4 regions of the Alkalicoccus luteus genome follow, and region 4 is predicted to be linked to each of the others. Evidence: riboswitches for the same ligand, from Rfam matches in the RefSeq annotation. Region 4 holds a riboswitch; each other region holds the start of a gene.

Region 1 (8,034 bases), 110 kb from region 4:
TCTGCGAACGGCATGAAAAGCGCGAGCGGAGCCGGACTGGGTCTTGAAGGCTTCTTGTGAGAAGCCTGAGTCCGAGTGAAGCCGCGTCATCCTCCCGTTCCTTTCTTCTCTTCATACAGGGGTCACCCTGAGAAGAGCTGAAGGCCAGCCCACGGCAGGCTAGGTAAGCAGAAGGAAAATACAATCATACGAATAAACATGTAAGTTGATAGACTTTTTCAACAGCCTGAAAGGCGGACCGATCAACATCGGTCCGCCTTCTTTTTTATCGATTAGCACGGGCAACCGGCGGGCTTATACTTATCTGAGCCGCTTTATGTTGTATTTGCCTCAGGCTGTTTTCGCTTTCGTGGCGCTTGTGCCGTTTTATTCGTTATAACGATTTTGTTAGGCCGCTCAAGTTCGTTTTTACAACAGGGTTGCTTACAAGGAGGTCTTAACCGGCATGATTCGATTTGCAGGCTCTGCATCGAGCTTTGCAAATTCCGTTAACTCGCATATACTAGGACGCAGCAGATGCAGGTGTTCAGCCTGCCTGAATAAAAGGAGGAATTGACATGGCAGAACAGCGAGGCATGATGCTGGTGCAGACAGGTAACGGGAAAGGGAAGACGACGTCGGCTGTTGGAACGGCGGTTCGGGCAGCCGGACGAGGGATGAGCGTTAAAATGCTGCAGTTTATCAAATCGCCGGAGCGTACATACGGGGAAACAATATCGCTGCGAAAGCTGGGGGTTGAAGTAGAGCAGCTTGGCATCGGCTTTACGTGGACAAAAACGCCGGAAGAACACCGTGAAGCGCTGCGTAAGGCCTGGCCAAAAGCAGTAGAAGCACTGGATGGGAGCTACGATGTCGTCATTCTGGATGAGCTGAACAACGCGCTTGCCATTGATTCCTTTCCAATTGACGATGTGCTTCCGCTCGATGATGTTCTCTCGGCACTGACCAATCGTCCGAAGCACGTCCACGTTCTCGTAACAGGTCGAAACGCACACGAAAAAATAAAAGAAGCCGCTGATCTCGTTTCAGTCACAGAAGCCGAGAAGCATTATTACGATGAGGGCATTCCGGCGATTAAAGGGATTGAATTTTAATGAAAGCAGCGCCGCTGATGATTCAGGGTACGCATTCCGATGCAGGAAAAAGCGTGCTGACTGCCGGCCTCTGCCGTGTATTTGCGCGTCAGGGCTTTAAGACAGCGCCGTTTAAGTCACAAAACATGGCACTTAATTCGTATATCACGGCGGATGGTCTTGAAATCGGCCGGGCACAGGGCATGCAGGCCGAAGCGTGCGGAATGGAAGCGGACACGGACATGAATCCGATTCTACTTAAGCCATCCGGCTATAACCGGTCGCAGGTCGTTGTAAACGGCAAGGTTCTTCGCGCCATGGAAGCAACGGAATATCGGGAGCAGTACTTTGAGAAAGGCCTTCAGACGGTGACGAATGCCTATAACCGCCTAGCCTCCAGAACAGAGCGGATCGTGATAGAAGGAGCAGGGAGCCCGGCAGAAATTAATTTACAGGACCGGGAAATCGTGAATATGCGCATTGCCCGCATGGCCGAGGCACCTGTCCTGCTTGCAGCAGATATCGACCGTGGCGGCGTTTTTGCATCGATTGTTGGCACGCTTGAACTGTTGAGTAGAGCAGACAGAAAGCGTGTGAAGGGCTTCATCATCAATAAATTTCGCGGAGATCAGTCTTTGCTTCAGCCGGGACTTGACTGGCTGGAGGAGTATACCGGAAAGCCGGTCGCAGGGGTGATGCCCTATCTGCCGGATCTCCGCCTGGAAGAAGAGGATTCGCTTGGCTTGGAGACATACGGAAGGGGAACGGCCGGCAGGGATCTCGATATTGCGGTTATTCGCTTTCCTTATCTATCCAATTACACGGATCTGGACCCGTTCCGGTTTGAACCGGACTGCGCTGTTCGATTCGTCGAGCGGCCTGAGCAGCTAGGCGAACCTGATTTGCTTATTCTGCCAGGCAGCAAAACGACGGTTGCCGATGGACAGTTTTTGATCAGAAACGGATTGAACGAAGCGATTGCAGAAAAAGCGGGAGAGATGCCAATCATCGGAATTTGCGGCGGCTATCAACTGCTTGGCAGAACAGTCGAGGACCCGGCAGCTGCGGATACAGAGCTGAGAGAGTGTCAGGGGCTGAATGTGATTCCGGATATGAAGACGGTGATGGATCCAGTGAAAACGACAGTGCGTATCTCAGCGAGCGTTAACTGGGAGCGTGAAGTGCATTCGCTCACTGGATATGAATTGCACATGGGGCAGACCGTTCACGAAGCTCCGGAGTGGTTATCCGGCGGGATTCATGGCAGCAGCGCGGCAGTGAACAACGTGTACGGCACGTATATGCATGACATTTTTCATAACGATACATTCCGCCACGCACTGCTGGACAGCTTGAGACGTCAAAAAGCGCTCCCGCCTGTCCGCAGGGTGAGCGTTGCAGAAGAGAAAACGAAGGCATTTGACCGCCTGGCCGATGCAGTCGAAGCACATCTTGATATGGAGCTGATTGAACGGCTGATGAACGAAGGGAGACAGACAGATGAACTGGCGTGAAGCGGCAGAGAACATACCTGAGATCGATCAAACAGCAGCTGAACAGATGCGGATGCATCTGGATTCGCTGACAAAGCCGCAGGGCAGTCTCGGCAGGCTGGAGGAATTGGCCGTAACGCTCTCCGGCATGCAGGGAGATTTGCAGACGGGAAAGCCTGCGGTGCTTGTATTTGCAGGTGACCACGGGGTGACAGCTGAAAGGGTCTCGCTTTACGGGTCAGAAGTCACCGCTCTGATGGCGCAGAATTTTGTGACCGGCAAAGCAGCGGTTAACGTTCTCGCGAGACAGATCGGAGCAGATGTTTATGTGTATAACGTGGGGATTGATGCAGCTGATACGGCAGCTATCAACCGCAACGTTCGTCGCGGTACCGGAAATATAGCAAAGGAACCGGCGATGACTGCAGCAGAAGTAAAGCAGGCACTTCAAATTGGAGCCGACGCCGTTGAAGCTTCAAAGGCAGATATTATCATCCCCGGGGACATGGGCATCGGCAATACAACGGCAAGCAGCGCGCTGCTGTGTGCGTACACGGGACTTTCTCCGGAAGCGGCAGCGGGCAGTGGGACAGGTGTAGAGGGGCCGCAGCTCAAGCATAAAATCGAGGTGATCGGGCGAGCGGTGAAGCGGTCTGATGCGAAGGAACCGCTTCACATATTAGCTGATTTAGGCGGTTTGGAGATCGCGGCTATGGCCGGAGCCATGGTTCGCGCGGCTTCAATGCGGAAGCCGGTTCTCGTAGACGGGTTTATTGCAACTGTTGCAGCAATAGCTGCAGCAAAACTTGCACCAGGAGCAGAGCGCTTTTTTCTTTACGGACACAAATCTGCAGAAGCAGGTCATGCAGCGGCGCTGGAAGCAGCTGGCGGAAAACCGCTGCTTGATTTAGGGATGCGTCTCGGCGAAGGGACCGGGGCGGCCGCTGCTTATCCGCTGCTAAAAATGGCACAGGCGCTGACGGAAGAAATGGCGACGTTTGCCGATATCGGCCTTGCCTGACAGAACAGATGTAGACTTTTTCCAGCAGTCCATACTATAATACAAAGTAGAACTGAAAAACGTAACGCTCGTCAGCAGAGAGGTGTCGGCATCAGCCGATGAAAAGGGAAGCCGGTGTGAATCCGGCACGGACCCGCCACTGTAAACGCACAGGCATTTCACAATCCACTGCATTCCGCGGGAAGGGTGAGGCTGCCGTTTATGCGTAAGTCAGGAGACCTGCCTCTCTGTCGATTTAAACACCTTCGGGAAAAAGGTTGTTTGAAGTGCAGACGAGGAGATTTCCGGGAATCTGAAACGGCTCTCTTCATGCATTTTATTCAGCGCAGTCCTTCGAAGGGCGGCGTTTTTTTATGTTCCACTACATAATCATGGGGGAGTAACGATGAAAAAAATGACGGCACCGCTTCTGCTATCAGCCGCGCTCATCATCAGCGCATGCGGGACAGAGGGAAACAATGAGAACGGGAATACGAACACGGACAATCAGGAAGCAAACGAAGACACGACTGGCAACAATGAGGCAGCGGAAGATGAAGAAGGAGCTGCAAATAACACAGAGAACAATGTATCAAACGAGGAGCAAAATGATGAGGATAATGAAACAGCCGGAGAGTTCCCGGTAACGATAACGGATAACGCAGGCAATGAAGTGACGATCGACGAAGAACCGGAAACTATTGTTACGCTGCAGCCAAGCGATACAGAAATATTATTTGAAATCGGCGCAGGCGACAGACTCGTAGGGGTTTCGGAGTATTGCAATTATCCGGAAGAAGCGCTCGAAATTGAAAATGTCGGGGCGCAGGACATGGATTTGGAACGCATTCTCTCTTTAGAGCCTGACATGGCACTCGTTTCGGATTATCACGCCTCCAGTCATGATGATAGTTTAGAGCAGTTGCGTGATGCCGGAATTGATGTCGTTGTTGTGCGGAATGCCGAATCGTTTGAAGGCACTTATGACACGATTGAAACACTCGGCATGCTCACCGGAACAGAAGAAAATGCAGAAGAACTCATAGCGGAGATGGAGAGCGGCATGGAAGAGCTCGCGGAGCTTGGAGAAACGATCGACGAAGAAGAGCGCAAGCGCGTCTGGGTGGAAGTAGCACCATCTCCGGATATTTTCACTACTGGTACCGGCACCTTCATGCATGAGATGCTGGAGACGATCGGGGCGGAAAACGCAGCGGAAGAGCATGAAGGCTGGGTGAATTTGACCGAAGAAGAAATTGTCACGCTCGAGCCGGACACGATTGTCACTACCTACGGATACTATGTGGAGGATCCTCAAGAAGAAGTAATGAACCGCGATGGCTGGAGTGATGTTCCTGCTGTGGCAAACGAGGACGTACACGATGTGCAAAGTGATATCGTGACGCGCTCCGGTCCGCGCCTTGTAGAAGGAACCCGTGCCGTAGCTGAGGCTGTATATCCGGATGTTTTCGAATAAAGCATGGCTGTACTATGCAGGGAGCCTCGGTCTTCTTGCTGCTGCGATAACACTTGGACTGTTTTATTCAAGCGTAACGGTCCCGGTTCCGCATATTTTGCATATTATTCTGGATAAAACAATCGGCGCTCAGCTGCTGGATGACGTTCCGTCCAACCAGTACTCGATTATTTGGGAAATCAGGCTGCCGAGAGTGCTGCTGGCTCTATGTGTTGGCGCGTCTCTCGCGCTTGCCGGAGCAGCATTTCAGGGGTTGCTGAGAAACCCGCTTGCGGACCCATATACGATCGGCGTTTCCTCCGGTGCGGCCCTCGGCGCTGTTTTCGTTATCTTTTTCCAGCTCACGATCGTAGGACTTGGTGCATTTACGCTCCCGGCTGTATCGATTGTGAGCGGGTTTCTCACGCTCATGCTTGTGTTCGGGCTTGTAAAGCTCAGCAGCAGAAGTTTGGCGATCGAAACGATTATCCTTGCGGGAATTATCGTCAGTGCATTTATCGGATCAATCATTTCACTGATTATCTCGCTCGGCAGCCAGGATGAAATGACGCAGATTATTTACTGGCTGTATGGGAGTGTTGGTATGAGAGGCTGGAGCTACGTGCAGCTGATCGTACCGTTTCTGATTATCGGTTCCATTATGCTCGTCACCCGCTACCGGGACCTGAATGCACTTGCGCTCGGAGAAGAAGCTGCCGGTCATATTGGTGTAAATGTCGGCCGCGGGAAAGTGTTTATTCTTGGCGGCGCGTCGCTGCTGACTGGTGCGGCCGTTGCTGTATCGGGTACGATTGGCTTTGTTGGTCTAGTTATCCCGCACCTTGTAAGGCTTGTTACGGGACCAGATCACCGGCATGTGCTGCCAATTTCCATGATCATCGGAGGGGCCTTCTTAATCTTTGCAGATATCACGGCAAGAACGATTATTGCACCAAAGGAACTGCCAATCGGTGTGATCACGGCGCTGATCGGCGCACCAATGTTTGCGTTTCTGCTTATTAGAAACCGCATCGGAAAGGGGAAGAAGCTGGCATGAACATCACCGGACTGAGCGGCGGCTACGGCGGCCCTCCAATCATTGAATCGATGGACCTTCATATAAAACAGGGAGAATTTTTCGGCCTGCTCGGTCCGAATGGCAGCGGAAAAACGACGCTGTTTAAGCTTGTCAGCGGTTCCCTTAAGCCGGACCATGGAGACGTATCGCTTCAGGGTGCTTCGCTGTTAACGATGTCTCCAGTGCAGCGTGCCAGAAAAATAGCCGTTCTCACACAAGAAACAAATGTCTCCTTCGATTTTACTGTCGAGGAAGTGATCCGGCTCGGCCGCTATGCTTTTCAAAAAGGCCTGTTTAAAATGCTGAGCCGGGAAGACAGGGCGCTCATCGATGAAATTATGGCGCTGACCGACACAGAAAAATTTCGCGATACGTCGTTCTTCCGGTTAAGCGGAGGTGAAAAGCAGCGGGTACTGCTCGCAAAGGCACTTGTGCAGGAGCCGGAGGTGCTTCTGCTGGATGAACCGACGAATCATCTTGATATTCGTCATACGTTTGACATGCTGAACGTATTGAAAGAGCGGCAGGAAACGCAGGGACTAACCGTCTTTGCCATTTTGCATGATTTAAATATTGCGGCCCTTTACTGTGACCGCGTCGGACTTCTTCATGAAGGAAAGCTTCAGGAAACGGGTCCGGTCGATATTATGCGCCGTTCAGAGCGGCTGTCCAGTATTTACGGAGTAGAAACGTGGACGCAGTCGCATCCGACATTGCCGCGGCCGCAGCTGCTCATGAACCCGAAAAAGCAGGATGAATCTGCCATGTCTCTTCACGACAGTGTCACCGTAGAAGCTGATCGAAATCTGGTCCAAATTTCGAGTCCAAAGCCGCTCCGGACAATTTCCAACGGGGTGGCCGGTGAGGGAATTCAGTGGATTCGCCACATTGCCAATTTTCACGTCGACAAACAATACAGCAGCCGTACTCCGGAAGCTGATATGAAAGCGTGGCTGGAAAAACGCAGTCTGCCGGTTGAACAGTCGATCGGCTTGATGACCGCTGTGAAAACAGAAATGGCCGTTGTCCGAAAAGAAACCATCAATGGCATCGCGTTTACCGCTGTCGTGACTGCAGGCACCGGAAACGCGGTTGATATCACTTATGACGGTCCTGAATTGGAGCGGGAAAAAATCGGTACGATTAATACGTTCCTGGCGGTGGATGCGAACCTGACGGACGGGGCGCTCGTGAACGCGTGTATGTCTGCAGTAGAAGCGAAGGTGCAGGCACTGCGGGATGAAGATGTTCGTGATCCTCAAACTGGAACTCCCGCCACAAGCACTTCTACGGATGCGCTCGTTATTGCCGCGACCCAGCAGGGAAAACGGACGCCTTACGCAGGGTCTGGAACCCCGGTCGGGCGGGGGATAGGCCGTATCGTCTATGAAGCGACGAGAGAAGCGGTGCGGGCAGACAGGCGCTGGAAGGAGACGCACACATGATCATTCCGGGATGGACAGCTGCGGCGGCTCTCATCGTTGACTGGGTAATTGGGGATCCGAAACGTCTCCCGCACCCGGTTTCTGGGATGGGACGTTTGATCGCATTCGGCACCCGGCATCTGAATCATGGGTCGAACCGAGCCAGAAGATGGAAAGGTGTTTTGCTCGCTGCTTTCGTACCAGGCTTCGTCTGGTGTGTCTCCGCTTTGCTGCTTTATGCAGCATGGGTGCTTCATCCGGCTGCCTCCATGGCAGCAGGGGTTCTCATGACCGCGTCAACGATTGCCTGCCGCGGTTTAAAGGAAGCGGCCTATGCGGTCATGACGCCGCTCGCAAAAGGAGATTTACCAGCAGCCAGAGGTGCGCTTTCGATGATCGTCGGTCGGGATACGGCCCAGCTGAGCGAGTCGGAGATTGTACGGGGTACGGTGGAAACAGTTGCAGAGAACACAGTGGACGGCGTGACCGCTCCACTGTTTTATGCGTTTA
Region 2 (8,034 bases), on a different contig from region 4:
TTATTAGAATAATTCGAGGTGAACAGCTGTGGAAATCGGATCGAAAATACGGGCCATCCGCAACCGAAAGCGGATTACGATTGCGCAAATGAGTGAGAGCACCGGCCTCTCCAAAGGCTTTATCAGCAACGTGGAAAACAACAACACTTCTCCTTCCATCGCCACCCTGCAGACCATTGCAGTATTTTTGAAGGTGCCGCTCCCGTACCTGCTGCTGGAGAAAAATGAGCACATGCGCGTCGTACGTCAGAGCGAACGGCGTCATTCCGTCTACAGAGGGTTAACCATCGAACACCTCGCCTCAAAAGGCGGGCTGCGCACGATGATCGTGGAAATCCCGCCCGGCGACTCGATCGGCGAGCCCCACTCCCACGAAGGAGAGGAATCTCACTTCGTGCTGGAAGGGAAGCTTCTCGCCGAACAGGGCGAAGACTCGTTCATCGTTGAACAGGGCGACTCCTTCAGCTGGAACGCAAGCGTCCCCCACTTCGTGCAAAACGTCGGTGACGAAAAAGCTGTTGTGTACATTGCGATCTATACCGATACCGAGCTGATCGACGTGCTGTAAGAGAAGGTGCGCTGCCTCTTTAACGAGCCGGATTCTTGGCGCCGTGTCCCTCCGCCATATTATGATAGCGGATAAGGAGCGTTCGCGCTCCGGGTTTACGATAAAGGAGCTGTTTACGTATGGTCATGGCAAAAGCACGCGCGGTGGACGGACCGCATCAGTCGTTTCGCAAGGCGGACATCCAACGCCGCGAGCTCGACAAGCACGATGTATTACTGGAGATCCACTATGCCGGCATCTGTCACTCTGACATTCATACGGCACACGGCGATTGGGGCGAGGCCCACTACCCGCTCGTTCCCGGTCATGAAATCGCCGGGATCGTCAAAGAGGTCGGCTCTGACGTCACGAAGTTCCAGCCGGGCGACCGCGCCGGCGTCGGCTGTATGGTTGAATCTTGCGGCTCGTGCGAGAACTGCGAAGCCGGAGAAGAGCAGTACTGCTTAAAAGGCAATACGCCGACGTATGACGGCGTCGATAAATACGGAGAGCCGACGCAGGGCGGCTACTCGACGCACATCGTCGTGACAGAGGATTTCGTCCTCCACATTCCGGAAAACCTGCCGCTGGATGCTGCTGCGCCGCTTCTCTGTGCGGGCATCACGACCTTTTCTCCGCTGAACCGCTGGCAGGCCGGACCAGGCAAAAAAGTAGCCGTCGTCGGACTCGGCGGACTCGGGCATATGGCCGTCAAAATCGCGAATGCAATGGGAGCGGACGTAACCGTGCTCTCTCAGACGCTGAACAAGCAGGACGACGGGCTCCGCTTTGGTGCAAGCGCCTATTATGCAACGAAGGATGAAGAGACGTTTGATACACTCGCCGGACAGTTTGATCTGATCATCAACACCGTGAGCGCGAAAATCAACATCAACGACTACCTCTCCCTGCTCCGCTTAGACGGAACGCTCGTCAACGTCGGTGCTCCGGCAGAGCCGCTGGATGTACACGTCTTTTCCCTGATCCCGCAGCGCCGCTCCTTCGCCGGCTCGCTGATCGGCGGCATCCATGAAACGCAGGAAATGCTCGACTTCTGCGCCAAGCACGAGATCATGCCGGAAATCGAAGTCATTTCCGCAGACGACATCGACGACGCTTACGAACGCGTACAGAAATCAGACGTCAAATACCGCTTCGTGATCGATACGAGCACGCTTTAATTGGTAAAAAGGAGCCCTCTGCGAGAAGATGCAGAGGGCTTATTTTAGCGTATGGAGCTGAAGTAAGTACGGCGGACGTCCTCTTTCCCTTGGTTCCTATACGCGAAGAGCCTCGTTAATCCTTCTTCTTTCGGAGGCCGTACATGAGAACAGCAACCAGCACTGCAGCAATGATGATGAACATGACAGGTTCCATCTTCCTGCTCCTTTCCCACACTGCGTTCGTACATTCAGCATAGCTCCATGGCATAAAATCAGCTAGATGACCATCGACTTATCTTTTCGTTTCCCTCTATATGGAAAATTTGCACGTGTTACACTACAGGTAACCGGCCTTTATTGGAGGTGGAATGATGCTTTGGAAAACGGTCCTGCTATTTGTCTTCGGCGCTCCGTTTCTGACCGCTATGAGTCAGTGGACGGGCGGATCGTATACGCTGATCGACAGCATCGCCGTGTTAAGTTTCGTCGTCCTGTTCACGTTTGCTGGGCGCTATTTGACGAAACCGCGTCAAAAGCAGACGGAAGGCTGATACGCCGGCTTATCGTAGCACTGCCGCTGTTAGTCGTGCTATAGTAATAATGTTCCATGTAGCAAACAACTGCATAAGTGAGTGATTCAGGTGCAGCGAGGCGTTCTGCTTTGCTGCTTAAAAGGGAAATCGGTGAAGAGTCCGATGCTGTCCCGCAACTGTATTCGTGAGCGACCCGGAGTTGCCACTGTTTCTGCTGAGAGCGGAAATGGGAAGGAGCCGGGAAGCGATGAGCGTAAGCCAGGAGACCTGCCTGTTTCAGCAGACATTCGTACCTACGAGGATAGGAGATGTTAAGTGTGAGTATACCGTATGGACCCGTGCGCCTTGCTGCGCCGCTCCAGCGCTTGGTTAAGCGTGCGCTCTTCTTAACAGCTTCCTCAAGGGAGTTGTTTTTTTATTGTGATGACAAGGAGGGCACGTATGAACGAGCGAACCGAACACTATGAGGAGCAGCTGACGTCATTTTTTATGTATCAAACGCTTTACCTGGAAAACGCCGCCTCCCTGCGAGAACACGTCGAGCATCTGCAGCAGAAGCTGGATGCGTCCGAAAAGCAGCATCTGGAGGCTGCCTATCAACTCGTGCTGCAGCACATCGCCGGAAGCAGGCAGACGACATGACCGGGCTGAAGCAACGAAACACGACCAGACAGGAGATTCTGAGTGCCGCTCACGAGGCGTTTGTTGACGGCGCTCTGACGACGTTTTTATTCGTCAATATTTCCGTGATCAACCTGTATTTGAAGGAGAAAACATCGTACAACAACAGCTTTGTTTATCAGTTCGCTAATCTCTATGTACCGCTTGGCGGGGCCGCGTTTATGCTGCTGCTCATCATGATGATCGAGCCATCGGCCGTCCTGGTCGGCCTCATCTGGACCGCAGTCGGCGTCGGCTATCTGCTCTACATGACCAACGTCTTCTCCAAGCCGCTCCCGCAGATCAGCCGAAGAACATTGCCGGAGTGAAAAATGTTATACGACGATAACACCCCCTCGCTGCAGGAAAGCAGGAAGGGGGTGTTTTTTGTAGATTTTTATGGATTTTAGAAACGTTCTTTATTCCAGATAGGACTGCACTTGTTCATCAAAATCATCTGGATCATGGGACTCCAGGATAACTTCCTCATGATCGAACAAGAAGAATGCCGGCAGCTCCTCGTAATCGAGTCCTGGATAATCAAGGTTATCCGGATCTGGATCACGATTGGCTCGAAACACGCGAATGGCTGTCTCTTCTTCATATACTTCTGCTTCAACAAAATCAACTGCCTCCGGTTCCCCGATCGCAAAGACGGCGTACTCCCCTTCACTTTCCGCCAGCAGCTCCTGATAGACCAAGTTCCCTTGATCAGAAGAACAAGCACCCAGCAACAACAGTAAGCTTAAACCTGCTATGAATCGCACAAAACCCATTTACAGAAACACCTCTCCATTTTTGTTGTCAACCTCTTCCTGTCCCTTCCTTCTTCTAGCCTGCAGCTAGTATTCCTTCAAGGATGTCGTTTTGATTAAGGCATCATCATAAAAACATGCGGTTCGATAAGCACGTTAAGGTAGAAGCTGAACATAATAAAAAACCCTCTGCCGGGTTGGTAGCAGAGGGTTTTGACGAGTTGGGCGCCGTCCACAGGCGCCCAGCCGCTGTTGTTTGAAATTATCGCTTCGAGAACTGAGGTGCACGACGTGCTGCTTTAAGACCGTATTTCTTACGCTCTTTCATTCGTGCATCACGAGTCAGGTAGCCAGCTTTCTTCAGAGCCGGACGGAATTCCGGATCTGCTTGAAGCAGTGCGCGTGCAACACCGTGACGGATTGCACCGGCCTGGCCTGTGTAGCCACCGCCGTTTACAGTCACGTGAATGTCGTACGTGCCTTCTGTTTGTGTTTCAGCCAGTGGCTGCTTTACGATTACTTTGAGTGTTTCGAGGTCGAAGTAGTCATCGATGCTGCGCTTGTTGATCATGATCGTACCATCACCTGGTACGAGACGCACGCGGGCAACGGAGTTTTTACGACGACCTGTTCCATTGTATTGAACTTGTGCCAAGAAAATTCCCTCCCTTTAAATTATCCGCGTAGCTCGTACGCTTCTGGTTGTTGTGCTGCGTGTGGGTGCTCGCTTCCAGCATACACGTGCAGTTTCTTTCCTGTCTGACGGCCGAGCGGGCCTTTTGGAAGCATTCCTTTGATGGAAAGCTCAAGCAGACGCTCCGGCTTGTTCGCACGCATGTCGCCTGCAGAAGTCGCCTTCAGGGAACCTGGGTAACGGCTGTGACGGTAGTAGTACTTGTCCTGCAGCTTGTTACCTGTCAGGTGGATCTTGTCAGCATTGATGATGATGACATTGTCACCAGTATCGATGTGCGGGGTGAATGTTGGCTTGTGCTTCCCGCGGAGCAGGCTTGCAACCTCAGAAGACAGACGACCGAGCGTCTGGCCTTCTGCGTCAACAACCAGCCATTTGCGTTCTACTTCAGTTGGCTTCGCCATATATGTTGTACGCATGATTAATTTCCCTCCTAAATGTGACTCATTCAAAAAAACAACTTACGATCTAATCGATTCCGTACCCGGGGCAAGTGGGCATAAGAATACCGTTAACCATCATATAATAGATGCTCTGCTGTGTCAATACGAAAAAACACACGGGCGAGTTGTTTTTCCATCTTTTTTTACTGCGGATGGATTTTAGCTGCGAGACGTGCCTTCAGCTCCTCTTCCGTGTAGTCGACGCCGGCTAAATAAAGGCCGTGGCCGGGGGCTGTTTTCGCAGCGAGCGTACGGTCTTCTGCATGAAGCAGCTCCGGAAGTGACTCCGGCTCGCGGCTGCCGTACCCGATGTCTAACAGCGTGCCGGTCATGACGCGCACCATCTGGTACAAAAAGCCGCTCCCGATAAAGCGCAGCACCCACTCCTCGCCTTCCCGGATCACGTCGATCGCGTACATCGTCCTTACTTTGTCCTCGACGTCCGTGCGGGGCGAGGAGAGGCTCGCAAAGTTGTGCGTGCCGAGCAGATAGGCAGCCGCTTTCTGCATGCGCTCTGCATCCGGCTCGTGCCGCAGCTGGTACACGTAGTGTCTGCGGAAGACGTCCCGCTCCCGGGCTGTCGTGAGCCGGTAGCGGTATTCCTTCGCCACAGCTCCATAGCGGGCGTGAAACCCTTCCGGAGCCGTCTCAGCGTGTCTCACGTGGATGTCATCCGGCAGCAGGCTGTTCAGTGCCATCGGCCAGCGCTCTTCCGGAATAGCGAGCGGCGTATCGAAGTGAACCGGCTGGCTTAGTGCATGCACGCCGGTGTCCGTTCGCCCCGACGACGTGGACGGCCAGCTGGCTGCTTTATGCAATTTAGCGAGCGCCCGCTCGACCTCTCCCTGGACCGAGCGCGCGTCCGGCTGCTTCTGGTAGCCGCGAAAGCCGCTCCCGTCATAGCTGATCTGCATCACCATACGTTTCATGAACAACGCTCCTTTTTATCCAACAGACAGCACGCTCCACACGCCAAAAGCTGCAAACACGAGCAGCACGACCGTATCGCGGTTCCGCCAGGCGAGCTGCCGGAACTTCGTGCGTCCTTCACCGCCCGCGTAGCCTCTCGCCTCCATCGCTTCTGCCAGCTCTTCGGCCCGCTGAAACGACTGGACAAACAGCGGCACGAGCACTGGGATAAACGCGTTAAGCCGCTTCCAGATCGAGCCGCTGGAGAACGTGGCGCCCCGGGCGGTCTGTGCCTTTAAAATCTTTTCCGTTTCCGTTAAAAGCGTCGGGATAAAGCGGAGCGCGATCGACATCGTCAGCGCAAGCTCATATACCGGCACGCGGAAACGGTTGAGCGGATGCATGAGCCGCTCCATCCCGTCGGTCAGATCAACCGGGGTCGTCGTGAGAGTGAGCATCGTCGCGAGCACGATCAATAAAAACAGGCGCGTCGCAATCAGGCTGCCCTCTATAACGCCGCCGCTGTAAATCGTGAGCCAGCCGAGACTGACGAGCACTGTTCCATCCCGCGTCATAAACAGATGCAGGAGGAACGTAAAGACGACGATAAGCAGAATCACGCGGATTCCTTTCCAGAAAAAGCGGAACGGGATCCCGGCGGATAAAAAGGCGGCGACCGTGAGCGCTGCTGCCGTCCCGAGCACGAGCGGGTCACGTGAGACGAACAGAAAGATCATAAAAATGATGACGGCAATCAGCTTTGCCCGGGGATCAAGCGAATGAACGAACGATTTCCCCGGCACGTACTGGCCGATGATGACGTGCTCAAGCATCCTGTACGCCCCCTTTCAGAAGCGTCAGAATGCGCGAGAATGTTTCTGTTTCATCAAAGGCACTGATATCCACTTTAGCTCCGGAAGCCTCTCTCAGCCGGTACAGGAGCCTGACGGTGTCCGGCATTTCCAGCTGATGGCGCTCCAAAAGCTCCGCGTCCGTAAACAGCTCACGCGGCGCTTTCTGCGCGATCGCTTTTCCGTCCTCCATCACCGTCACCGTGTCTGCATAGCGGGCGACGGCATTCATGTCATGGGAAATCATAACGACGGTCCGCTCCGGCTTTTCCTCTTGCCAGGAGCGAAACAGCTCCATCATGCTTTCACGGCCGGCCGGATCGAGTCCTGCCGTCGGCTCATCGAGTAACAGCAGCTCCGGTTCCATTGCGAGCACGCCTGCAATCGCAGCCCGGCGCATCTGTCCCCCGCTCAAATCGAACGGCGAACGGGTGAACAGCTCGGCGCTGATGCCGGTGCGTGCAAGTGCCTCTTCCGCGAGACGGCGGGCCTCGTCATCCGTGAGACCGAGGTTTTTCGGACCGTACATGACGTCGTCGATCACTGTTTCATCAAACAGCTGGGCCTCGGGAAACTGAAACACGACGCCTGCTTTGCGGCGAAGACCCGCTATGTGCTTCTGCTTCGTTTCCGGGGTGATCGTCCAGTCGCCGACGTAGACTGTTCCCTCCTGCGGACGGAGCAGGCCGTTTAACAGCTGCAGCAGCGTCGACTTGCCCGACCCGGTATGGCCGACGCAGGCGTGAAAGGCACCGAAGGCAAATGAGACCGACGTGCCCTGAAGTGCCTTCGCTTCAAACGGGCCTCCCGGCATATAGGCATACGAAACGTTCTCTACACGTAATTGCACAGCACCCTCACCAGCTCTTCTTCTGACGTAGGGGACCCGGGGTCAATCCCTTCCAGCCGCAACCGCTCCGCCATCAGCACCGCAAGCGGAAGCACCAGGCCCGCCTCTTTTAAGAGATCAGGCTTTTTGAACAGCTCAGCCGGCGATGCATCGGCTGTCAACTGCCCTTCGCGCATGACGAGCATGCGGTCCGCTTCAGCAGCTTCCTCGAGGTCATGCGTGATCATAATGACCGTGATTCCGTCCTCGCGGCAAAGCCTGCGGACAACGTCACGTACGTCACTTCGTCCGGCCGGGTCCAGCATCGACGACGCCTCGTCCAGAATGATCACATCCGGCTTCAGCGCCGTAATGCCGGCAAGGGCCACACGCTGCTTCTGACCCCCGGAAAGGCGGTGCGGCTCGCGGTCCTCGAGCCCGCTTAATCCGAGCCTCTCCACTGCCGCTGCGACACGCTCCTTCATCTCGTCATACGGAATGCCCGCATTCTCAAGTCCGAAGGCGATATCGTCTGCGACCGTCGGGGCGACCAGCTGGTTATCCGGCTGCTGAAACACCATCCCGGCCCGGCGGCGGAGTGTCATGATCGTCTCCGGGTCGGTCGTCAGAAAGCCGCACGTCGTCACCGT
Region 3 (8,034 bases), on a different contig from region 4:
TGCATCAGACAAATGGATGGCCAAGTCGAGGTAGCTTTTGAAACGGCCTCGCATCAGCCGGGAGGTCTTCGTATGAGAAATGCTGAAGAATGGACGACCCTGCTCTCGATCGGCACAGAGGGGGGAACAATCGAACTCAAAGGGGCAGAGCGGTACGATGGCTGGTGGGACTTCCGCCTGCGTACAGATGAATCATCAGAGGGCGTCACGTATCATACAGCGCAGGGAGCAAAAGAAGACGGCTTAAAGCTGCTGGATGGAATCGCCTGGATGTCACTTTATCCTCTCTACGTGAGCCCGGAAGCAGCAGGAGCAGTTGAAAAGAAAGTGCTTCACCATAAATACAGAAATGAGTCATCGTTTATGGCTTGGCTTGAAGCCTGCTATCCGGAAGCGGAGCGAAAAGCAGCGCTGCTTGCTAACTGGCTGCTGACGGCCGAGCGAACAGTATTGTTCACCGGAGCAGGAATGAGCACTGAATCGAACCTGCCTGACTTTCGTTCTAAAGAAGGATGGTGGAGACGGGTCGATCCGCGAACCGTCGCCACTCCGGAAGCGATGAATCAGGATTATCCGTTGTTTAAGGATTTCTATGCAGCCAGGATGGCATCTTTAGAAGCGGCTGTGCCGCACGCTGGCTACTATGTCATTTCATCATGGGAGAGCCGGGGCATGGTGCAAGCTGTCGCCACGCAGAACGTAGACGGGCTTCATCGTAAAGCGGGCAGCCAAAGGGTGTATGAGCTTCATGGCAGGCTGCAGGCGGTCCGGTGCTCGCGATGTGATGAAGAGGCTGGTGAAGCAGATTTCCGCAAAGGCAGACCGTGTCAGATTTGCGGCGGAAAGCTGCGTCCAGGGGTAGTACTCTTTGGCGAGATCCTCCCCGAAAAAGATTGGGATGAAGCCCTTTTAGCTGTACAGAAAGCAGATCTTGTCGTCACAATAGGCACCAGTCTGGAAGTGTATCCGGCCAATCAATTGCCGTTGATGTCAAAAGGGCGGTCCGTTTATATTAATGCCGACTACAGCGGAACAGCATCCGATTTCGACTTAGTGCTGGAAGGACGGGCAGGAGAGGTGCTTCAGGAGGTAGACCGGCTGCTGAAAAGCGTGCAGTTATGATTTTGTTCATAAATTCACAAAGTCGACACGTTTTTTTGCTAGCTTTCATTTTTCCAAGACTGATTTCACGGTATAATGGAATCAGTCCTTACATAAATCTATTTATGTGAAATGTTGAACAAGGAGGGCGTCGGCAATGCTCATGCTTACAGCATTAAGTGCAATTATTCTTCCTTTTCTTTTTCTGGTAGTTCTGCGCCTTCCTGCGAGAAAAGGTATGCTTTACAGTGCCGTGCTGTTTATCATACTTTCGGCAGTCGTCTGGCAGATGGAGCTTCTCGTGCTTTCAGCTTCCATTTTGGAAGGGCTGCATCAGGCGGTCACGATCTTATTCATTCTGCTTGGCGCTATCGTGCTGTTGAATACACTAAAACGGACAGGGGCCGTCGTTCGTATTAATCAGGGATTCCGGCGTGTCTCAGGAGATATGCGCGTCCAGGCTGTATTAACTGCCTTTCTATTCGGCAGTCTGATTGAGGGGGCGGCAGGGTTCGGCACTCCGGCTGCTGTTACAGGTCCGCTGCTCGTCGCCCTCGGTTTTGCCCCGATGGCAGCGGCTTCGCTCGCACTCATTGCAGATAGTACGGCTGTTTCATTTGGAGCCGTAGGAACGCCTGTTATCGTCGGCCTCGGCGGTGTGCCGGGAGCCGATTCAGCATTGTTCCAGGACACAGCGATCCGGATTACGGCAATGGATCTTGGAGCTGGGACCTTTATTCCGCTGCTGCTCATATTCGTGCTTACGTTTTTTGCCGATAAAAAACATGCCTGGAAGGATACGCGGGAGATGGCTCCCTGGGCACTGCTGACAGGGATGACATACACCGGATCTGCTCTTCTGTATGCCGTTTTATTCGGACCTGAGTTCGTTGCGATCCTGGCTTCTTTGACAGCGCTGGCTGTCGCAGCAGCTACGGCAAGCGCCGGTATTTTTATGCCGGAAAAAGAGTGGAAGAAAGCGCTGGAACCTAAAGCGGTGCAGGAAGAGGAAGCACCGAATATGTCGCTTTTTGCAGCATGGAGCCCATACTTTATCGTCATCGGCCTGCTTTTGCTGACAAGAATAGTAGAACCAATCCAGGAATTTGCTCAAACGGCGGTCGATTTGTCATGGACAACGATTCTCGGTGTTGAAACCGCCACTTCTACTTGGCAGGTGCTTTACTCACCAGGTGCAGTTTTACTTCTTGCAGCGGTGCTGTCTGTATTCGTGCAGCGGAAAAAACTGCGAGTCGTCGGAGAAGCCGTAATGGATTCGAGGAAGATGGTAGGCGGAGCCGCACTGGCTTTGTTCCCGACGCTTGCGTTAGTGAACGTGTTTATTAATTCCGGTGTTAATGCCGGAAATCTCGTATCAATGCCGGAACACATTGCTGTGATGCTCGCATCAGGCCTCGGAAGCGTCTGGCATCTTGCAGCGCCGTTTCTTGGACTTTTGGGATCGTTTATTACAGGCAGTGCAATGGTATCAGGCTTGACCTTCGCGCCAATTCAGACATCTGTTGCGTCGGCAGCAGGGCTTGATCAGACGCTGGTTCTCGCTCAGCAGACTGCGGGTGCAGCTGCAGGGAACATGATCTGCGTGCATAACGTCGTCGCAGCTGCGGCGGTGGTCGGGCTTGCAGATAAGGAAGGCGATATCATCAGAAGAACGGTCGTTCCTGCGCTTGGCTACGCGGCGCTGATCGGAATTGCGGGAACGATTCTCGCCGGCCTGACCGGCCTGTTTTAACGGTCATGCTTCGGACTATGCTTTCGAGCGGGTTCATATGCTACACTGATAGAAAGACATGGTGCTGCTTTGACAGGATACTGTTGAAGCAGCATTTACTTATGAAACAGCAGCAGGAAATGGAAGGGGAACCGCCATGCATTTAACTCAATATACCGATTTTTCACTCCGGGTGCTTATGTACACTGCAGTTCAGCCATCTGGAAAGCTGTCGCAAATCAAGGACATATCAGAGGCTTACGGCATTTCCAAAAACCATCTTATGAAGGTTGTGTATCGACTCGGTAAGCTCGGCTACATAGAGACAATCCGTGGCAGGAACGGCGGTATCCGACTTGCACGTGAACCGCAGAATATAAATATTGGCGAAGTTGTCAGACATACCGAAGACAATTTTCATTTGGTGGAATGTTTTAACAGTGAAACGAACACGTGCCCAATTACACCGGCATGCAAGCTTCAGTTTGCTCTTTCTGATGCGCTGACAGCCTACTTGGATGTGCTGGATCAGTATACGCTGGAGGATATCACCGATAACAGGGATGCACTTGCAGTCTTATTGAAGCAGCCGGACTAGGAGGAATTTTCATGCAGGAATTAAAGAAGCTCTCGGAGCGATTTTATTATCTCACACCGGTCGAAGAAACAGACAGGCCCATTCTTGGCGCAGTAGTCGGGGATAATCTGACGCTGCTGATCGACGCCGGAAACTCAGAAGCACACGTGCGTCTGTTTTTAGACGAATTAACACGAAGCGGTGTTCCTGCCCCTTCACTGGCTGTTCTGACCCACTGGCACTGGGACCATGTTTTCGGGGCGTCGGCGTTAAACCGAACGCCTGTTATCAGCACAGAGGCGACGAAAACAGAGCTGCAGCGTTTGTCGTCCTATTCATGGGAGGATGAAGCACTCGACGAGCGGGTCAAGACCGGAGAAGAGATTCGTTTCTGTGCAGAAGCGATAAAAAAAGAATTTCCAGCTGAACGTTTTATACGTATCCATATGCCGGAGATAACGTTTAACGATGAGCTGGTACTTGACCTCGGCGGAATCACTTGCCGGCTCGTTCATGCTGGCGGCAACCACGCGTCTGATCATTTGATTGTTCACCTTGCAGAGGAAGATATTTTGTTTGCAGGAGATATTACTGCTCCGAACTTATATGCATCATCCTGGCACTATACGCCAGACGAAACAAAGCAGCTTGTAAAAAAGCTGAAGCCTTTTGCTTCAGCCTGGAACGTCATATCACACTGGAAGCCCTTGTCGAAAGAACTGTTTATCGAGGAGCTGGAGCTGCTGGAGAAAACAGCCTCGTTAAGCGCTCGTGCAGGCGATGAAGCAGAACTGAAAAACTTGCTGATGGACGAATACGGAAAACCGTTGTCAGAAGAAGAGAGTCTTGCAGCGCAATATTTCATGAACGGAAAAAAGCTTTAGATGAACAACGAAACCTGCATCTTTTGACAAAAAAAGAAATATGGTCAGCTGAAGGCGGTCTACCAGTATGTCGTTGAAAATGATTTGCTATTCTGCAAGTTTCATGTTGCAAATAGCTGGGAATAGAGGTAGCATAATCAATATATTGAGTGTATAAGCAAGTAGACATCTAAATATAGCGTGCAGAAACGTACAGGTACCGCAAAAGCGGTTTAATAGGGAATCCGGTTAAAAGCCGGAGCTGTCCCCGCAACTGTAACTGCTGACGAGCAGCCGATCACCCACTGTTTTTTAACGGGAAGGGAGGCTGTAAGGATGAAGCAGAAGCCAGGAGACCTGCCGTACGTTTCAGACGTTTCTTTTCTTCGGGGATTGAGAAAGGGAATGGTGCAGCGCCGTTATGCCGGGCGTCTGTGCTGTTTCCTTTTTCGTGTCTCTTCCTCCGAAGAGGCACTTTTTTGGTTCTGCTGATTTGTGCTGCATCATTCAATATAGTGAATCATGTAGAAGAAAAGGGAGGCATTTCAATGAAATCTGCACTACAATCACGGATTCAGCTCACGATCAACGAGCTGGAAAACAACTACAAACTTGATTTATCGGAACTGAAACAGCAGGTCGAATCGAAACAGGAGGAGGAAGCGTTTGATCATGCGCTGCATACCTCCCTTAACAAGATCGCCATGGACCAGCCGGATTATACATTTGCAGCAGCCCGGTTTTACTTAACGCGACTTTATGAGCAGGCAGAGGCTCAGCGCGGTTATAAGGCTTACAGCGGGTTTTATGAACTGCTGCAGGTACTGACGGATAAGGGAATTTACAGCTCCTCGCTGCTGCAGTCGTATTCAAAAGCAGAAATTGAAAAATTAGAAACAATAATAGAGCCGGACCGGGATCATTCATTTACATTTATCGGACTGTTTTTGCTCGCAGACCGGTATCTGGCAAGAGATCATGATAAGCAGGTGTGGGAGCTTCCACAGGAACGGTGGCTCGTAATCGCAATGGCCCTGATGCAAGATGAGCCAGCCAGTAAACGGATTATGCTCGTAGAAGAGGCATACTGGGCGCTGTCTAACCTCTACATGACGGTAGCGACGCCTACGTTAGCAAATGCAGGGAAAAGCTACGGGCAACTCTCCTCCTGCTTTATCGACACCGTCTCGGATTCGCTGGACGGCATTTACTTAAACAATTGGGATACGGCAAGACTCAGTAAGGATGGCGGAGGAATCGGCGTTTATTTTGGCAAGGTGAGAGCGCTTGGTTCGGACATTAAAGGCTTTAAAGAGACCTCTTCAGGTGTTATTCCCTGGATCAGGCTGCTTAATGATACTGCTGTAAGCGTCGACCAGCTTGGCCAGCGGCAGGGGGCTGTTGCAGTTTATTTAGATATTTTCCACAAGGATATTATGAGCGGGTTTTTGGACTTGAAGACAAACAATGGAGATGAGCGCAGAAAAGCGCACGATATATTTACGGGCGTCAGTATTCCTGATCACTTTATGAGAATGCTGGAAGAAACAGATGAAGCCGGACGCAGCAGTGGAGAGTGGTCGGTATTTTGTCCGCATCAGGTGAAGACCATCATGGGATGGAAGGATGAGAACGGCAATTCGCTCGGTCTGGAGGATTTCTATGATGAAACGGACCACCTTGCGTTTACTGAAAAATACAAGGAAGCCTGCGCGCATCCGATGCTTCCGCGGAAGACGTACCGTGCGATGGATATCATGAAACGCATCATGATCGCTCAGCTGGAAACTGGAACGCCCTATATGTTCTATCGGGATGAAGTGAACAGAGGCAACCCGAACAAAAAGGCAATGGGCCGTACCTCGATATTCTGCAGCAACCTTTGTACCGAAATCGCCCAAAATATGTCCGCCTCAGAAATCACTGATGAATATGTGGCGGAAGACGGAAGTATCGTGATCGTGCGAAAGCCGGGTGAATTCGTCGTCTGCAATCTCTCCTCTATCAACCTGGCTGCAGCCTGCAGAGATGATGTGATTGAGCGGACGGTAGCTATACAGGTAAGAATGCTCGATAATGTTATTAATTTAAATACGCTTTCTGTCGGCCAGGCACAGGAGACGAATAAAAAATACCGGGCCGTCGGTCTCGGAACATTTGGCTGGCACCACGTACTTGCTGTGAACCATATTGACTGGGAATCAGAGAACGCGGTAGCTTTCGCGGATGACCTGTATGAACGGATTGCGTTTGCCGCTGTTCAGGCAAGTGCAGCGCTCGCAGAGGAGAAAGGAGCTTATCCTGCTTTTCGGCACTCAGAGTGGGAAAATGGCCGGTACTTTGAGCGGCGGGGCTATACGTCAGACCGCTGGCTGCAGCTGAAGCAGAAAACAGCTGAGACAGGAATTCGAAACGGCTGGCTGATGGCGGTCGCCCCAAATTCATCAACGGCAAAAATTGCCGGTTCGACAGATGGCATTGATCCTGTTTATGCACTGGAGTACGCGGAAGAAAAGAAAAATTTCAAGCTCAAGGTTACACCGCCGGACCTTACGCATCATACGTACCCATATTACAACAGGGCCAGGCATGAGCTGGATCAGCACTGGAGCATCCGCCAAAACGCAGCGCGTCAGCGCCATGTCGATCAGGGAATCAGCTTTAACTTGTATGTCCGCCACGATATTCACGCAAAAGACCTGCTGCAGCTGCACATGGAGGCTTGGCGTCAAGGGCTGAAAACGACCTATTATGTGCGCAGCACGTCCCAGGGAGAAATTGAAGAATGCGAAAGCTGTCACTCCTGATTGCAGGAGGCAGCAAAACGAAAGGATGGAGCATACGATGACATTGACAAAAATGAAGCTGCTTGAGCCGGATCACGCGAATAAATCGACCGGCATTATAAACGGACGAGCTTCCGGCATTTTAAACTGGAACGATATCGCCTATCCGCAAATGTACGATATGTACCACGTTTTACTGTCTAACTTCTGGAAAGCGCAGGAGATTAACATGCAGGACGATATTAAACAGTGGGAAGCCTTGTCTGACGCAGAAAAGGAGATTTTTTTAAAGGTCAATACGCAGCTGGCTTCACTCGACAGTCTGCAGACACCAACGATGTCGATGGTGCTTGATTATGTAAGCGATCCGAGCTTTAAAGCAGTATTTGCCGTGATCGCGCAGCAGGAAGCCGTGCACAATGAATCGTACTCTTATGTCCTGAGTTCTCTCGTTTCCACCGATGAACAAACAAAAGCATTTGATGACGCAAAAAATGATCCGCTCGTCCGAAAGCGAAATGCCCTTATTCTGGATTCCTATGAACGTTTCAGGAAGAACCCCTCACCTCAGCGTTTATTGGAGCTGTGTATTAACTCTGTCAATCTGGAAGGAATTTATTTTTATGCTGGATTTGCATTTTTTTATCACCTCGCCCGCAATCAAAAAATGGTCAAAACGAGTACGATGATCAGCTACATTCAGCGTGATGAAATGCAGCATGCCTATTTCATTTCCCAATTTATCCGAATTCTGATGGCTGAAAACGAAGAGCTTCGGACAGAGGAAAACGAAGCATTTATTTATGACACGATCGCTAAGGCGGTTGAGCTTGAAAAAGAGTGGGCCGCTGTCCTTTTGAAGGACATAAAAGGCATTGATACGAATGAATATGAAGCATATGTGGAATACCTCGCAGATAAGCGGTTCAGGCAGCTCGGTCTTTCCAACCTGTATCATCGTTCAGAAAACCCAAT
Region 4 (8,034 bases):
TACCGCTGGGGGAAGCGGAACAATCGGGATGGAACGGTGACTGAGCGAAAGTACAATCGTCCACCGACCCAAAAAGAAATAACAGCTCATGCACCGATTCTCGATTATGAGCTCAGCCACGTTCAGGCTCCAGTGATTGTGACACTCGGCAACATTGGCCTGCGACGGCTGGCAGGAACGGACTATAAAGTAGGCGACTGCCACGGCCGGTTTATCCGATCGCCGGTACGCCGCCTTCAAGACGGTGCGTTTGTCTGGTCGGATCGCGATTACCTGCTGTTTCCGACCTTTCACCCGGCTGCCATCTTTTACAACCGCAGCCTGCAGGAGAAAATCGCCGAAGACCAAGAAAAGCTGCGTCATTTTCTGAAAACCGGAGTATCATCGTGAAGCCGTAGGAGGGCTGCCTGCGGCTTTTTTTGCGGTGTGAAGCGGATGTGCAGCACCGCTTTAAAGCCTAAGATTTAACATCCATTTATTGGATGTGTGCAGGTGCTTTCTTAGCTGCGTCATACGTCATCTTTACAAATACTTACAAACAAGCTTGTCTTTTTTCGAGTGGCGAATAATATAAAGAGGAGCCGACTTTTCGGAAAATTATGTGAAATGACGGCCGCTCACCGCCGCGGTGAAAAAAACTGCATAAGGAGTGTTTGGATGAAGCGTTTTATCTGGTTGTTTGCTGCTTTAATGATGATCACGGGGGGACTGTTTGCTTCCGCTGTGTCAGCAGGGGAGCAGGACAAAGAAGACTATCTGGTGATGTTTTCCGGCAATGCTGAAAAAGGACTGCTGAATGCATTCGGTGTAGAGGATGAAGATGTTCTCTATGAATTTGAACTGCTGCCGGTTTATCAGCTTTCCTTAACAGAAGGACAAGCAAAAGGACTATCTAACCATCCGCATGTAGAATATGTAGAAGAAGATGCAGAAGTGCAGGCAATGCAGACCGTTCCTTATGGCGTATCCCAAGTACAAGCTCCGGACGTACACCGTTTTGGCTATTTTGGACAGGGAGTTCGCGTGGCGATTCTCGATACTGGTATTGATGCAAACCATCAGGATTTGAACGTGTACGGCGGTCATTCCGTATTCTCAAGCTGGCCCGACAGCAATCCTTACATTGATAACGACGGCCACGGCACGCACGTAGCTGGTACAGTGGCAGCACTGAATAACAGCGTCGGTGTTCTCGGCGTAGCACCTCAGGCACGACTCTACGCGGTCAAAGTTCTTGACCAGAACGGAAGCGGCTCCAATGCCGGAATCGCGCAAGGCATTGAGTGGTCCATTTTGAACAATATGGACATTGTGAATATGTCTCTCGGCGGTCCGACAGATTCCTCTATTCTGCGCGCATACTCGGACTATGCCTACAATCAGGGACTGCTGCTCATCGCTGCGGCAGGTAACAGCGGCAATGCATCCGGCACAGGCGACTCTGTCGGTTACCCGGCTAAATATGATTCTGTCATGGCGGTCGGCGCTGTTGATGCAAACAACAACCGTGCGTCTTTCTCCAGCACAGGTCCGGCTGTTGAAATCGCAGCACCTGGCGTCAGCATTCAGAGCACGTATCCAAACAACGGCTACCGCAGCCTCAACGGAACGTCGATGGCAGCTCCGCACGTAGCCGGTGTTGCAGCCCTGCTGATGCACTACCGTCCAAACTACTCTGCCCAGCAGGTACGAAGCGTGCTGAACAACTCCGCACAGCCGCTTGGCAACTCCAACCACTTTGGAAACGGACTTGTCGGCGCCTACCGCGCATTTGTTTATTAGGATCCAATTATAATGAAAAGAAAGCTCCCGGATGTGAGATCCTGGGAGCTTTCTTCGTTTTGGCGAGGGCAAGGCGGAGCAAAGGCTAAACGGTCAGGGCATGCATAAGTTTTGGCTGGGCTCAAACCTTTCATTTGCCGGCCGTAATTTATCGAACAATGCTCGAATCTTTTCATTCGGCGACTCAAACTTATCAAGCTCGCGCGTCAACTTATTATTGTTATTACCATGCGTTCGACATAGCGAAAAAGTTTTCATTTCGCCTATGAAAGTTTTCATTCTGCACCCGCAACTTGTCAAACGCTGCCACTAATCAAAGAAGCCCCCGTCCGCAATCGTCTCCCACTTACACGCCGCTGGTCCGACTTGTGAGAGTTTCCCGGACGGTTTCTGCTGCCTGCTGCATGTTGCGAAGGGCAGCTTCGACTTCGGTCTCATTACGGGTTTTCAAGCCGCAGTCCGGATTCACCCAAAACTGGGAGGCAGGCAGGACGCTCAGGCAGCGCTCGATCATGTCGGTCATTTCTCGAACCGGGGGAATACGTGGGCTGTGAATATCATAAACGCCGAGTCCGATGCCCTTGTCGTACGTGCTGTCCTCGAACGCCTGAATCAGGCCGCCGTGGCTTCTCGATGTTTCAATGGAAATGACGTCGGCGTCCATGGCACTGATTGCATCAATCATATCGTGAAAGTCGCTGTAGCACATGTGCGTATGGATCTGGGTTTCCGGCTGCGCAACAGCGGACGCTGCGCGAAACGAGTTGACAGCCCAGTCCAGGTAATGGGCGCGTTTCTCCCGTTTCAGTGGAAAGCCTTCCCGAAGAGCCGGTTCATCTATCTGGATCATACCAATGCCTGCTTCTTCAAGGGCTTCAACTTCTTGCTGCAACGCTTCCGCAAGCTGATAGGCCGTCACCGATTTAGGCACATCGCTCCGTTCAAATGACCACTTTAAAATAGTTACGGGCCCGGTGAGCATGCCTTTTACCGGGCGATCCGTCAGAGATTGAGCATAGGCGGTTTCAGAGACGGTCATCGAACCTGGAGCAGAAACAGTCCCGTAAATGAGCGGCGGCTTGACGCAGCGGGAGCCGTACGACTGGACCCAGCCGTTTTGTGTGACGGCCATACCGTCCAGCTTTTCCCCGAAAAATTCTACCATGTCGTTGCGTTCAAATTCACCGTGCACGAGGACATCGAGCCCGATATCTTCCTGAAGCTTAATCCAGCGCTGCATTTTTTCTTCCACCATTGCACGGTAGCGTTTAGCGGAAAGTTCTCCGCGCCGATAGGCGGTTCTTGCTTTTCGCATATCGGTCGTCTGAGGGAGGCTGCCGATCGTTGTCGTCGGCAGAAGCGGGAGCTGCCAACGGGCCTGCTGCAGCTCAGCGCGGCGTGAGAAAACAGGCTCTCTCATCGCGAGCTTTTCACTGCTGCTGTCTCCTGCTGCCGGATAGCGTTTTCGGAACCGGGAAAGAGACGCCTGATGACCGTCCAGCGTGTTCTCCGGAGAGCCCGTGCAGACCTGCTTCAGCAGCTGGAGCTCCTGCAGCTTTTCGTCAGCGAAAGCCATGCCCTGCTTCAAGTCCTCGACGAAGCGTTCCTCCTGCTTAAGGGAAACCGGTACGTGCAGGAGGCTGCAGCTTGTCTGCAGGATTAATGGGTTTTCCGGACAGAGCACTTCAACGCGTCGAACGAGCTTCTGTGCTTCGTGGAGGTCGCTTTTCCAGACGTTACGGCCATCAATCACGCCGATGGCGAGCGCCGCATTCTGGTGAGGCGGATGCTGCCGCAGCTGCTGGAGCGTATCGCCGTCGTCATACATCAGATCGAGTCCGAAGGCGTGAAACGGAAGAGTGGCGAATAAATCCCAGTGCGTCAGCGATTCAAAATACGTCTGCAGCTGCAGCGGTGCCTTCGGGACCAAGTCAAGCAGCTGCTGGAGCCACTTAGCGGCCTGCCCGGCTTCTTCATGGGTCAGGGACGTGACGAGAGCAGGCTCATCAAGCTGAATGAGTGGAGCGCCTGCCTCGTGCAGTTCGCCAATCACTTTTGCATACAGCGAAAGCAGGACAGACATGCAGCTGTCGCGGTGCTCCGCTTCCAGTCCTTTCGCAAGCGTCATAAACGTATAGGGTCCGACGAGCACCGGCTTTGTCTTTATGCCCGCGGCTTCCGCCTCCCGATACTGTTCAAGCGGATAGTTTCGCGTAACGTCAGGCACCCAGCTGTCTTCCAGCTCAGGCACAATATAGTGATAGTTCGTATCAAACCATTTCGTCATTTCCATCGCAGGCGCCTCGCGCGTCCCGCGTGCGGCTGCGAAATACTGATCGAGCTCATTTCCGGACAAGGAAGCGAAACGCTCCGGTACCAGATTAAACATAAATGCCGTATCCAGCATATGGTCGTAATACGAAAAGTCGCCTGTCGGCACCAGATCGAGTCCGCTTGCTGCTAAACGGGTGAGCCTTTCCAGCCGGATGGCTTTCATCCGTTCCTGCAGCTCTGCTGCGGTTATTTCTTCTTTCCAGTACGCTTCAAGTGCGCGTTTCCACTCCCGGTTTTCACCGATGCGCGGATAGCCTTGTACAGATGTTTTCATGCTTATTCCTCCTTCAGATGTATGACGCCGACACAAACAAAAAGCCGTGCCGAAAAGGGGGAAACCCTTCCGGCACGGCAGCAGGACAAAACAGGTGTCTTTCCAGCACGAACGAAGCTTTGGCCGCACGTGTTTTGCGGCAAAGCTGAACAAGCCTGTTTCCACCTCCCTATGACCCGTAGGGCTGATGGTAAAGAACGACAGGCAGGTCTCCTGACTCAAGGATGAACACAGCCGCACCTTCCCGGAAAAAATCCAGTGGCACAGCGGCTGCTAACCTTTTACAGTGGCGGGACCGTTCCGGAGTTGCACCGGATTCCCTTTTAAGATCTGGCGAAGCAGATCACCTGTTGTTCATTACGTTATCAAGTTTGTCGTCATCATACAGGAAAAGGGAGTAAGTTGTCAAAATCATCTAAAAGAAGCGCGGCTTCATTTTTCCCATAAAAAGGATATAATAGAAGGGAGGTGAGAACACATGAGCATCCATTTTCATGATGAACGGTTAAAAGGGAGCTATAACAGCAGGGACGCCGACGCTGACTGGGTAAAAACGATGCAGGAGCTGACAGCAGGAGAAGATATCAAGCATGCCGCAGACATTGGCTGCGGCGGGGGGATCTATACGAACGAGCTGCTGAAACTTGGGGCTGATAGAGCAGTCGGCATTGATTTTTCGGAAGTAAGCCTGCGCGATGCAAAAGAACGTCATCAGCACGAGAGACGGCTCTCATTTCAGCAGGGGACCGCGGAACGAACCGGTCTCGCCCGGTGCGGCCAGGATCTGGTGGTTGCCCGGGCACTGATCCATCATCTGTCGGATACAGCCGCTTTTCTGAAAGAGGCAGCACGGGTGCTGTGTGCGAAAGGGCGGCTGATCATACAGGACCGGACCGTTTCAGACTGTCTGCTTCCCGGAAGCCACGTGCACATCCGGGGTTGGCTGCTTGATTATTTTCCGCACCTTGCCGAGGTCGAAAAAAAGAGGCGTCCGAATAAAATGGACGTCCTCGAGCAGATGAAAGCTGCCGGCTTTACCGGTGTGACAGTTTTTTCTATATGGGAGAAGCGAAAACAGTTTGCAACGAGGCAGCAGCTGCTGGATGATCTTCGCCAGCGAACGGGACGGAGTATTTTACACGAACTGACAGACAGCGAGCTGGAAGCGTTTCTCGATTTTCTGCAGACGAAGCTTTCGGAAGGGGCTGTAACAGAAGCCGACCGGTGGACGATCTGGACAGGACAGGCTACTTGATCAGCCCGCGTGCCTGCATCACATCAGCAAGACGCCTGCAGGCCGTGTAATAGGCAGCACGACGGTAGGAGACGCCGGAATCCTGCTTGGTCCGGTTCGTGCGGCTGAAGGCCTGGCGCATGTAGTGCTCCAGCTGACTCAGCGCATCGGCCTTGCTCCATTCTTCCTTGCGCTCGTTCATCCGCCACTCCAGGTAGGAAACGACGACACCGCCGGCATTGGTCAGGATATCCGGGAGTACCTCAATGCCGCGTTCTTCCAGCACCCGGTCTGCATCTGCTGTTACCGGACCGTTCGCGCCTTCTGCGATCAGGTCTGCCTGGATCAGCCGGGCGGTCTCCTCATCAATAGCGCCGCCCATGGCGGCCGGGATCAGCACGTCGCACGGCACTTCAAATACGGCCGCTGACTCATGGTCTCCGCCAAGGCTGCCCGTGTCGGTTTTTTCCTTCAATACTTTCTCCACGTTTAGTCCATTCTCATCAAAGACAGTGGAAGAGGAGTCTGACATCGCCGTAATGATCGCTCCTTTATCAGCGAGAATGCGGGCGCAGAACGATCCGACGTTTCCGGCTCCCTGGATGGCGACTTTCAAATTATTCAGGCTGCGGTCCTGTTCCTTGAGCCGGCAGCGAATCGTATGAACGATGCCGGCTGCCGTGGCTTCCACCCGGCCCGGGATGCCTCCGATAACCGGATCTTTCCCGGTGAAGACGGCATTATATGGATCATGCAGATGTTTTTCGTATTCATCCAGCATCCAGCCGATTTCCTGCTGGCCGATGTTGACGTCCGGAGCGGGAATGTCCTGGTCGCGGCCGATGTAAGGGGACAGCTTGCGGATGTAGGAGCGGATTACGCGCTCGCGTTCGTTATCAGACAGTTGTTTTGGATCTGCAGCAATTCCGCCTTTTGCGCCGCCGAAGGGCAGGTGCATTAAGGCATTTTTCATCGTCATCCAGGAGGCGAGCAGCGACGTTTCGTCGATGTTTGTTTCCGGGTGGAGCCGGATGCCGCCTTTACCGGGACCCAGCAGGGAGGAGTGCAGTGTACGGAAACCCTCCACCACGCGCATGTTTCCTTCATCGGATTCATAAGGAACCGAAAAGGCGAGCTGCCTCTCCGGAATGCGGAGCAGCTGCTGAAAATCGTCATGCAGCTCCAGGTGTTCAGATGCTTCGTTGATCATGGCATAGAGTTCTTGCGTGTTCATCCAATCAGCTCCTTCACAGTGTCTACTCCGGTACCTTCCCCGTCCGGAGAGAAGCTAAGCGCGGGAACGTCATCTTCGCAGGCTTCAGCTGCCGGACACGTTATTTTTTTAGAAAATTTCTGCAGATAAGGCTTGACGGTTTTGAAAAGCTGCACTATGATAAAAGAGCACCGTTAATTGATAATCATTCTCACTTTCTCGCTTCCGAAAAAAAGTATTCCCCCCTCTCTTTTTTTTCGACACCATTGAGAATGGTTATCATTTATCGGCGGTGCCGCTTAAGATGTTAACGGGGGTGCCCGTCTGATACAATAAAGGGAAAGACTGGCAATAGAAAGAGGGATAGACATGACTGATTTATCTACGATTACGCCGCTGCAAAAAGCGATACGGGAGCGGCGTTCTATTAAAACCGGATACACCGATGAACCGGTAGAAAAAACGCTGGTGATGGATCTGCTTCGGGATGCCGTATGGGCCCCGAACCACGGGCTGCGGGAGCCGTGGCGCTTCGTGTATGTGAGTGCAGAAGAAAAGGAAGCATTTGTTGAAGGGCTGCTCGGGCACTATGCAAAACGAGAGCATGAAAACCGCCGCAAGTTGTTTATGGAGCCTGCTGCCTATTTAATTGTAATAATGAAAGAAGATCCGCGCCAGAAACAGCAGGATGAAAACATGGGCGCGATTGGCTCGATGATTCAAAATTTTCAGCTGCTTGCTGCAGAACGGCAGCTCGGAACCGTGTGGAAAACGAATCCGCACATTTACGAGCCGGACGTCCGTGGCATGCTTGGCGTAAAGGCTGGTGAACGGATCGCCGGCTTTCTGCACCTTGGCTATTATGAGGAAAAAAACAAGCCGAAACGGAAAGAACCAACTCCGCCGGAAGAGCTTACGACCGATTTTTCGTCGCTTTAAAAGGCATCTGTAAAGGGAGGTGGCTGCCATGCTGACAGCCGAAGAAATGCAGGCGATGCGCGCCATGATGGAAAAAATGATGATGGAGCGGCGGATTATGCGCTGCTTTAAGGACCGGGCTGTCGAGCCGTCCGCAGTGTCGGTCAGCTGGAAGAAAGCCTCCGTGGAAATGAGTCCGGAAGCACGTGCCGAGACGCGTCTGCTTCTGTTTCACGGACCTCAGAAGTGTCCGCTTGTCAAAGAAATCATACGCGGCAT

The links. A riboswitch is a leader RNA that binds a small molecule or an ion and turns the genes downstream of it on or off. The one in region 4 is predicted to bind cobalamin.
Region 1: it holds a riboswitch for cobalamin, as region 4 does, so the genes downstream of both, ACSZLD_RS07025 (ABC transporter substrate-binding protein) here and metE (5-methyltetrahydropteroyltriglutamate--homocysteine S-methyltransferase) in region 4, are expected to answer to the same signal.
Region 2: it holds a riboswitch for cobalamin, as region 4 does, so the genes downstream of both, ACSZLD_RS11795 (hypothetical protein) here and metE (5-methyltetrahydropteroyltriglutamate--homocysteine S-methyltransferase) in region 4, are expected to answer to the same signal.
Region 3: it holds a riboswitch for cobalamin, as region 4 does, so the genes downstream of both, ACSZLD_RS14020 (ribonucleoside-diphosphate reductase subunit alpha) here and metE (5-methyltetrahydropteroyltriglutamate--homocysteine S-methyltransferase) in region 4, are expected to answer to the same signal.

Annotation. Positions count from the first base shown of each region.
Region 1 is NZ_JBPZEY010000004.1:145,229-153,262, reverse strand. It holds gene ACSZLD_RS07045 (hypothetical protein) at 1-60, shown strand, start outside; gene ACSZLD_RS07040 (cob(I)yrinic acid a,c-diamide adenosyltransferase) at 558-1,094, shown strand; gene ACSZLD_RS07035 (cobyric acid synthase) at 1,094-2,587, shown strand; gene cobT (nicotinate-nucleotide--dimethylbenzimidazole phosphoribosyltransferase) at 2,574-3,587, shown strand; cobalamin riboswitch at 3,651-3,828, shown strand; gene ACSZLD_RS07025 (ABC transporter substrate-binding protein) at 3,973-5,043, shown strand; gene ACSZLD_RS07020 (FecCD family ABC transporter permease) at 5,030-6,079, shown strand; gene ACSZLD_RS07015 (adenosylcobinamide amidohydrolase) at 6,076-7,545, shown strand; gene cbiB (adenosylcobinamide-phosphate synthase CbiB) at 7,542-8,034, shown strand, end outside.
Region 2 is NZ_JBPZEY010000008.1:51,454-59,487, reverse strand. It holds gene ACSZLD_RS11810 (helix-turn-helix domain-containing protein) at 29-568, shown strand; gene ACSZLD_RS11805 (NAD(P)-dependent alcohol dehydrogenase) at 688-1,728, shown strand; gene ACSZLD_RS11800 (hypothetical protein) at 2,082-2,261, shown strand; cobalamin riboswitch at 2,333-2,532, shown strand; gene ACSZLD_RS11795 (hypothetical protein) at 2,685-2,885, shown strand; gene ACSZLD_RS11790 (hypothetical protein) at 2,882-3,232, shown strand; gene ACSZLD_RS11785 (hypothetical protein) at 3,323-3,679, opposite strand; gene rpsI (30S ribosomal protein S9) at 3,921-4,313, opposite strand; gene rplM (50S ribosomal protein L13) at 4,334-4,771, opposite strand; gene truA (tRNA pseudouridine(38-40) synthase TruA) at 4,939-5,724, opposite strand; gene ACSZLD_RS11765 (energy-coupling factor transporter transmembrane component T family protein) at 5,740-6,537, opposite strand; gene ACSZLD_RS11760 (energy-coupling factor transporter ATPase) at 6,530-7,405, opposite strand; gene ACSZLD_RS11755 (energy-coupling factor transporter ATPase) at 7,390-8,034, opposite strand, start outside.
Region 3 is NZ_JBPZEY010000011.1:42,949-50,982, reverse strand. It holds gene ACSZLD_RS14040 (SIR2 family NAD-dependent protein deacylase) at 73-1,122, shown strand; gene ACSZLD_RS14035 (L-lactate permease) at 1,259-2,854, shown strand; gene ACSZLD_RS14030 (Rrf2 family transcriptional regulator) at 2,991-3,431, shown strand; gene ACSZLD_RS14025 (MBL fold metallo-hydrolase) at 3,443-4,294, shown strand; cobalamin riboswitch at 4,471-4,652, shown strand; gene ACSZLD_RS14020 (ribonucleoside-diphosphate reductase subunit alpha) at 4,822-7,080, shown strand; gene ACSZLD_RS14015 (ribonucleotide-diphosphate reductase subunit beta) at 7,118-8,034, shown strand, end outside.
Region 4 is NZ_JBPZEY010000004.1:259,940-267,973, reverse strand. It holds gene ACSZLD_RS07595 (uracil-DNA glycosylase) at 1-390, shown strand, start outside; gene ACSZLD_RS07590 (S8 family peptidase) at 658-1,782, shown strand; gene metE (5-methyltetrahydropteroyltriglutamate--homocysteine S-methyltransferase) at 2,129-4,390, opposite strand; cobalamin riboswitch at 4,577-4,756, opposite strand; gene ACSZLD_RS07580 (class I SAM-dependent methyltransferase) at 4,869-5,645, shown strand; gene ACSZLD_RS07575 (Glu/Leu/Phe/Val family dehydrogenase) at 5,638-6,858, opposite strand; gene ACSZLD_RS07570 (nitroreductase family protein) at 7,207-7,776, shown strand; gene ACSZLD_RS07565 (hypothetical protein) at 7,805-8,034, shown strand, end outside.